Linked DNA regions of Methylosinus sp. H3A. The protein of the gene in region 1 interacts with the protein of each later gene in a pairwise test. Links are inferred from orthologs where the notes say so. Each region holds a gene or a part of one and is shown on either strand. Other genes may lie near its edges.

Region 1 (3,175 bases):
GGCGGGCGATCTCGTCATCGCCAATTCGCATTTCACCGCCTGCCACATCGCCGAGCTCTATCCGCAGGCCGAGCGGCGCATCGTCGTGATCGCGCGCGGGCTCGATCTGCGCGCCTTCTCGCCCTCCGCCGTCGAGCCCGCCCGCGTCGAGCGCATGCGCGCCGCATGGGGCGTGGCGCGGCACGAGCGCGTGGTGCTGATGCCGGCGCGGCTCTCGGCGCGCAAGGGCCATCTCGTGCTGATCGACGCGGCGAAGCTCCTCGTCGTCGGAGGCCTCTCGGATGTGCGCTTCGTCTTGGCGGGCGACGCGCCCAACGCCGCTTTTCGCGCCAATGTCGAAGCGCATATCGCGCGCGCCGGCCTCGAGGGCGTCGTGCTGACTCCAGGCTATTGCGCCGACATGCCCGCCGCCTATCTCGCCGCCGCGGTCGCCGTGGCGCCCTCGACGACGCCAGAAGCCTTCGGCCGCGTCGCCGTAGAGGCGCAGGCGATGGGCACGCCGATCATCGTCTCCGATCTCGGCGCGGCGGTCGAGACCGTGCTCGCCCCGCCGCAAGTGGACGCCGCCGACGCCACCGGCTGGCGCGCGCCGGCGGGCGACGCGGCCGCGCTGGCGCGGGCGATCCGCGAGGCGCTGGAGCTGCGTCCCTCCGCGCGGGACGGGCTGACGACGCGCGCACGGCAGCATGTGCAGACGCATTTTTCCGTCGAGCGAATGTGCGGCGCGACGCTCGACGCTTATGAGCTCGTGCTCTCGGCGCGCGCGCCCGGCGCGTGACCCGCGCCTTGCGAGGGCCTGAGGAAGACATGCGAGCGCCTGCGGAAGAAATGTTTCGACCTTCGCCCTACGAAGCGGATATTCTCCTTCCATAAAAGATATCTGGCGATCGATCGCAGCGCGACAAAAGGAGTTGGCGGATGGCTTATGATCTCATCGTCATCGGCACGGGGCCGGGCGGCTATGTCTGCGCGATCCGGGCGGCGCAGCTCGGTCTCAAGACCGCCGTCGTCGAAAAGCGCGCGACCCATGGCGGCACTTGCGGCAATGTCGGCTGCATTCCCTCCAAGGCGCTGCTCCACGCCTCGCATATGTTCGACGAGGCGGGCCACGGCCTCGCCGATCTCGGCGTCATCGTCGATCCGCCGCGCCTCGATCTGAAGGCGATGATGAAGCACAAGGCCGACACGGTCGCGGCGAATGTCGGCGGCGTCGCCTTTCTGTTCAAGAAGAACAAGATCGATTCCTATCACGGCGTCGGCCGCATTCTCGGCGCCGGACGCGTCGAGGTGACCGGCGAGAATGGCGCGACGCAAATTCTCGAATCACGAAATATCGTGATCGCGACGGGTTCCGCCGTCGCGCCGCTGCGCGACGTCGACGGCAAGGAGATCGCTTTCGACGAGAAGACGATTCTCTCTTCGACCGGGGCGCTCGAGCTCGACGCCCCGCCCAAGCATCTCGTCGTCGTCGGCGCCGGCGTCATCGGCCTCGAGCTCGGCTCGGTCTGGCGCCGGCTCGGCGCGCAGGTGACGGTCATCGAATATCTCGACCGCATATCGCCCGGCGCCGACGCCGAGATCGCGACGCGCTTTCAGAAGATTTTGGAGAAGCAGGGCTTCGCCTTCCATCTCGCCGCCAAGGTCACCAAGATCGAGAAGACCGCGGAGGGCGTCTCGGTCGCCTACGCCTCCACCAAGGGCGGCGGCGGCACGCCCATCGCCGCCGACGCCGTGCTCATCGCCACGGGGCGCCTTCCCTACACGGCCGGCCTCGGCCTCGAGGAGGCGGGCGTCCTCACCGAGCGCGGGCGCGTCGTCATCGACGAGCATTTCGGCTCCAATGTGCCGGGAATTTATGCGATCGGCGATGTGGTGCGCGGCGCGATGCTGGCCCATAAGGCCGAGGAGGAGGGCGTCGCTCTGGCGGAAATCCTCGCCGGCCAGGCGGGACATGTGAATTACGGCATCATCCCTTCGGTGGTCTATACGATGCCCGAGGTCGCCTGGGTCGGGATGAACGAGGAAGAGGCGAAATCGGCGGGCCTCGCCTATAATGTCGGCAAATTCCCCTTTTCCGCCAATGGCCGCGCGCGCGCCAACCGGCAGACGGAGGGCTTCGTCAAAGTGCTGGCCGACGCCGCGACCGACCGCGTGATCGGCGTGCATATATTGGGCTCGGACGCCAGCGAATTGATCGCCGAAGCCGGCGTGCTGATGGAGTTCTCCGGCGCAGCCGAGGATCTGGCCCGCACTTGCCACGCGCATCCGACCTTGTCGGAGGCGATCAAGGAGGCGGCGCTCGGCGTCGCCAAGCGCTCGATCCATTTGTGAAGCGCTCGCAAATCCAATCCCCTCATCCTTCGAGACGCCCGCTGCGCGGGCTCCTCAGGGCGAGGGGACTGGAGGTTTTTCGAGCGGCGACTCAGTGCAGACGGAACTCCTCGCCCACCAGCGAGATTTCCGCCGGGCGAATGAGACCGCTATGCGCCACTTGCACCGAATGGAGCCGCCCATCGAGGCTCCTCTGCCAGAAATCCAGGAATTTGCGCAATTGCGGAAATTCGGGCTGCAGATCGTAGTCCTGCCAGATGTAGGATTGCATGATCGCGGGATGATCGGGCAGACGGTAGAAAATATTGGCCGTCGTCAGTCCATAGCCTTCGAGCATGCGGCGAAATTCGCGCGACGCCATTCGACGCCTCCTCTTCGATCGCGTGAAACGATAGGTTCGACTGCGATCATCATGCAAGGAGAATGCCGAATAAACTTTTAAAAACAATATGCTAGCAGCAGGCCACAGCGAGTGCTGATCCGCGTGGCGGCCGCGCTCCGAAAATGGGAGAGCGCGGACGCCGTTTCTCGAGAAGCCGCCTCACTGCACGAGCGTGTCGGCGCCGATTTTGGCGACCTGCGCATCCTGCTGCGACGTGGCGCCGGAGACGCCGATCGCGCCGATGATCTCGCCCTTGTAGACGAGCGGGACGCCACCCTCGAGCGGGGTGACATTGGGCAGGCTCAGCAGAGCGACGCGGCCGCCGGCGACGGCGTCCTCGAGCGCTTTGGTCGGACGCTTGAACAGCGCGGAGGTGCGCGCCTTGCGCGTCGCCGTCTCGGACGACGAGGCCTGCGTGCCGTCGAGGCGCTGCAGATAGAGGAGATTGCCGCCGTCGTCGAC
Region 2 (3,219 bases), 720 kb from region 1 along the record:
CAATGGCGCGCAGGTCGTCTTCGATCAGTTCCTCTCCGCCGGCGAGCGCAAATGGCTGCGCATGTCGGGCCTCGTCTGCCTGCTGCCGCATGGCTATGAGGGGCAGGGGCCGGAGCATTCCTCGGCCAGGCTCGAGCGCTATCTGCAGCTCTGCGCGGAGGATAATCTGCAAGTCGCCAATTGCTCGACGCCGGCCAATTACTTCCATATTCTGCGTCGGCAATTGCATCGCGACATTCGCAAGCCGCTGGTGTTGATGACGCCGAAATCGCTGCTGCGCCACAAGCGCTGCGTGTCGCGTCTCGACGAGATGGGCGAGGGGACGATGTTCCATCGCTTCATCTCCGACGACGCGGAGTTGCAGCCCTCGGAAAAATTCCGCCTCGCGCCCGACGACAAGATCGCGCGCGTGATCCTGTGCTCGGGCAAGGTCTATTACGACCTGTTCGAGGAGCGCGAGTCGCGCGGTGCCAATGACGTCTATCTCCTGCGCGTCGAGCAGCTCTATCCCTTCCCGTTGAAGGGACTGGTGACGATGATGTCGCGCTTCAAGCAGGCCGATGTCTTCTGGTGCCAGGAGGAGCCCAAGAATATGGGCGCCTGGTCCTTCGTCGAGCCCTATCTCGAATGGGTGCTGACGCAGGTCGGCGGCAAGTCCAAACGCGCTCGCTACATCGGCCGTCCGGCTTCGGCCTCGACCGCGGCGGGCACAATGTCCAAGCATCAGGCGCAGCTGCGGGCCTTCCTCGACGAGGCCTTTGCGACGCGCATCTCTTTGGCGGCGGAGTGATCATGACGGAAATCCGTGTTCCGACGCTCGGCGAATCGGTGAGCGAGGCGACGATCGGCCGCTGGTTCAAAAAGCCGGGCGACGCTGTCGCGGCGGATGAAGCGCTCGTCGAGCTCGAGACCGACAAGGTCACACTCGAGGTGAATGCGCCCGCCGCCGGCGTGCTGACCGATGTGATCGCCAAGGATGGCGAGACGGTCACGCCCGGCGCGCTGCTCGGGCAGATCGCCGAAGGCGCCGCCGCTGCGCCGCGTCCGGCGCCCGCGGCCCCCACCGTCGCGCCGCCCCCCGCAGCAGCCGCGCCGGCCGTTGTCGCCGAAGCGTCGGCCCGGCCGCCGGCGCCCTCCGCCGCCAAGATCGCGAAAGAGCAGGGCGTCGATCTCTCCGGCGTCGTCGGCTCCGGCAAGCAGGGTCAGCTGCTCAAGGGCGATGTTCTCGCTCTCGCGGCGCGGTCCGCGCCCGCGCCCGCGGCGCCTGCGCCCGTGAACGCTCCGGCGGCGCCGCGTCCGACCGCCCCGGCGGCCGACGCCGAGCGCGAGGAGCGGGTGCGTATGTCGCGCCTGCGCCAGACCATCGCCAAGCGCCTCAAGGAAGCGCAATCCAACGCCGCCATGCTGACGACCTTCAACGAGGTCGACATGTCGTCGGTGATGGCGCTGCGCAATCGCTACAAGGATTTGTTCGAGAAGAAGCATCAGGTGAAGCTGGGCTTCATGGGCTTCTTCGTGAAAGCCTGCTGCAAGGCGCTGGAGGAGGTGCCGGCCGTCAACGCCGAGATCGACGGCGCCGACGTCATCTATAAGCACTACTGCCACATCGGCGTCGCCGTGGGCACGGAAAAGGGCCTCGTCGTGCCGGTGGTGCGCGACGCCGACCGCCTCAGCGTCGCCGAGATCGAGAAGGCGATCGGCGAATTCGGCCGCAAAGCCCGAGAGGGCAGGCTCGATCTCGACGATCTCACCGGCGGCACTTTCACCATCTCCAATGGCGGCGTCTATGGCTCGCTGATGTCGACGCCCATTCTCAACGCGCCGCAATCGGGCATATTGGGCATGCATAAGATCGAGGAGCGGCCTGTCGTCGTCGCCGGCAAGATCGAAATCCGCCCGATGATGTATCTCGCCCTCTCCTATGATCACCGCATCGTCGACGGCAAAGAGGCGGTCACTTTCCTGGTGCGGGTCAAGGAACAGCTCGAGGATCCTGCGCGGCTCGTGCTGGATTTGTGACGGTTTCACGAAAAAATCCGAGCCGCCCCTGAAAATCGGCCGCTGCGATGCACAGATATCTCCCGTGCTACGAAAGTAGGCGTCCGCCGAGCGGGTCGATACGACCGCCGAGGAGTGTGAGATGGAAGGCAAGACCGCGACCGAGAAAAGATCCCCCCTGCTGACCCCTGAGCAGTTCGCGCATCTGGGCGATGGTGCGATCGCCTATGTGCGGACGATGCGCTCGGAGGACGTCAAGAGGCTCTATCCGCAGGCTCCGGCCATAGAGCCCGGCCTGACCCTCTTCGCGTTGCTCGGCGCGGACGGCACGCCGATCGTCCTCGCCGATACGGAAGAGGGCGCCCTCGCCAACGCCTGGCAGCAGCAACTCCAGACCGTCAGCCTCCACTGAGGCAGGCTGACGGGGCGACGAAAGTGGGATAGACTCCATCGGTCGAATGTCGTGGCGAGGATTTGGGCCGTCGGGAGAGCGGCGCTTCGTCCGTCGCCGTCGGAGCATGGAGATGTCTCATGAACGACTCTGCGCATAGTCGACGCCAACCCTTCGATCGACGTTGGACGATCCGTTCCGAGTTTCAGCTTCGGGAAATCCTCGCGGAGGAGCGCGAGCGCCTCACGCCCGAGACTGGGGCGACGAAGCGCTCGATAGGTGAACGCCGGCCCGGGTGGGTCGCCGCTTTCTTCCATCCCATCGGCGTTTTCTTGCGCATGATAGCGAGCGGCTTCGAGGCGACGCGGCCGCTCGAGGATGAGATCGGGACGATTTCGGCGCAGGCGCGAAAACTCTCGAAATCGATGCAGGATTACGGGTCGGAATTGCGCGGCTATGGGGCTTGGGCGAAGAATTTCTGAGCGAGAATTTTTCTGAGCGAGTGAATTCGTCGATTTCATTTCGAGGAGCGCGTACGAGTGTTCGGGGGGACGAGAGAGACATTGGCTCAGCTCGCGACGAAGCTGGCCGATCTCTATAAGGAGCTGGTGACGACGACGGTGCAATTCGACGAGTTGCGTCGATACACCAAGGAATCGCTCGACGAATTCAAGCGCCTGCTCGAGCGGCAAAGCGATAAGATCGACCGCATCGAGCGGGAGCGGATCACGGCCGAGGCCGAGTTGACGGCGAGAATCAAATTCTTGGAGGGACGGCTCGACGTGTTGAGCGAAAAAGCGCTCCACCTCGCCGTCGCGGACATCGCCGCC

Evidence for each region.
Region 2: the proteins of lpdA (region 1) and odhB interact in binary tests that used the Escherichia coli proteins (3 or more experiments, as listed by UniProt). The link is inferred for Methylosinus sp. H3A from one-to-one orthologs.

The regions. Positions count from the first base shown.
Region 1 is NZ_JADNQW010000005.1:1,051,816-1,054,990, forward strand. What follows is about bases 264-3,124. They hold lpdA (dihydrolipoyl dehydrogenase), read left to right. Parts: upstream 264-918; coding sequence 919-2,331; downstream 2,332-3,124. Other genes in these bases: IY145_RS08050 (glycosyltransferase family 4 protein), read left to right, coding at 264-778; IY145_RS08060 (usg protein), read right to left, coding at 2,423-2,692; IY145_RS08065 (GlcG/HbpS family heme-binding protein), read right to left, coding at 2,873-3,124. Outside these bases: more of IY145_RS08050, read left to right, coding at 1-263; more of IY145_RS08065, read right to left, coding at 3,125-3,175. UniProt on the Escherichia coli protein: Lipoamide dehydrogenase is a component of the glycine cleavage system as well as of the alpha-ketoacid dehydrogenase complexes.
Region 2 is NZ_JADNQW010000005.1:332,674-335,892, reverse strand. The notes cover bases 1-2,905. They hold odhB (2-oxoglutarate dehydrogenase complex dihydrolipoyllysine-residue succinyltransferase), read left to right. Parts: upstream 1-792; coding sequence 793-2,019; downstream 2,020-2,905. Other genes in these bases: IY145_RS04610 (hypothetical protein), read left to right, coding at 2,530-2,871; IY145_RS04615 (DUF1150 domain-containing protein), read left to right, coding at 2,141-2,410; IY145_RS04625 (2-oxoglutarate dehydrogenase E1 component), read left to right, coding at 1-790. Also shown: IY145_RS04605 (hypothetical protein), read left to right, coding at 2,953-3,219. UniProt on the Escherichia coli protein: E2 component of the 2-oxoglutarate dehydrogenase (OGDH) complex which catalyzes the second step in the conversion of 2-oxoglutarate to succinyl-CoA and CO(2).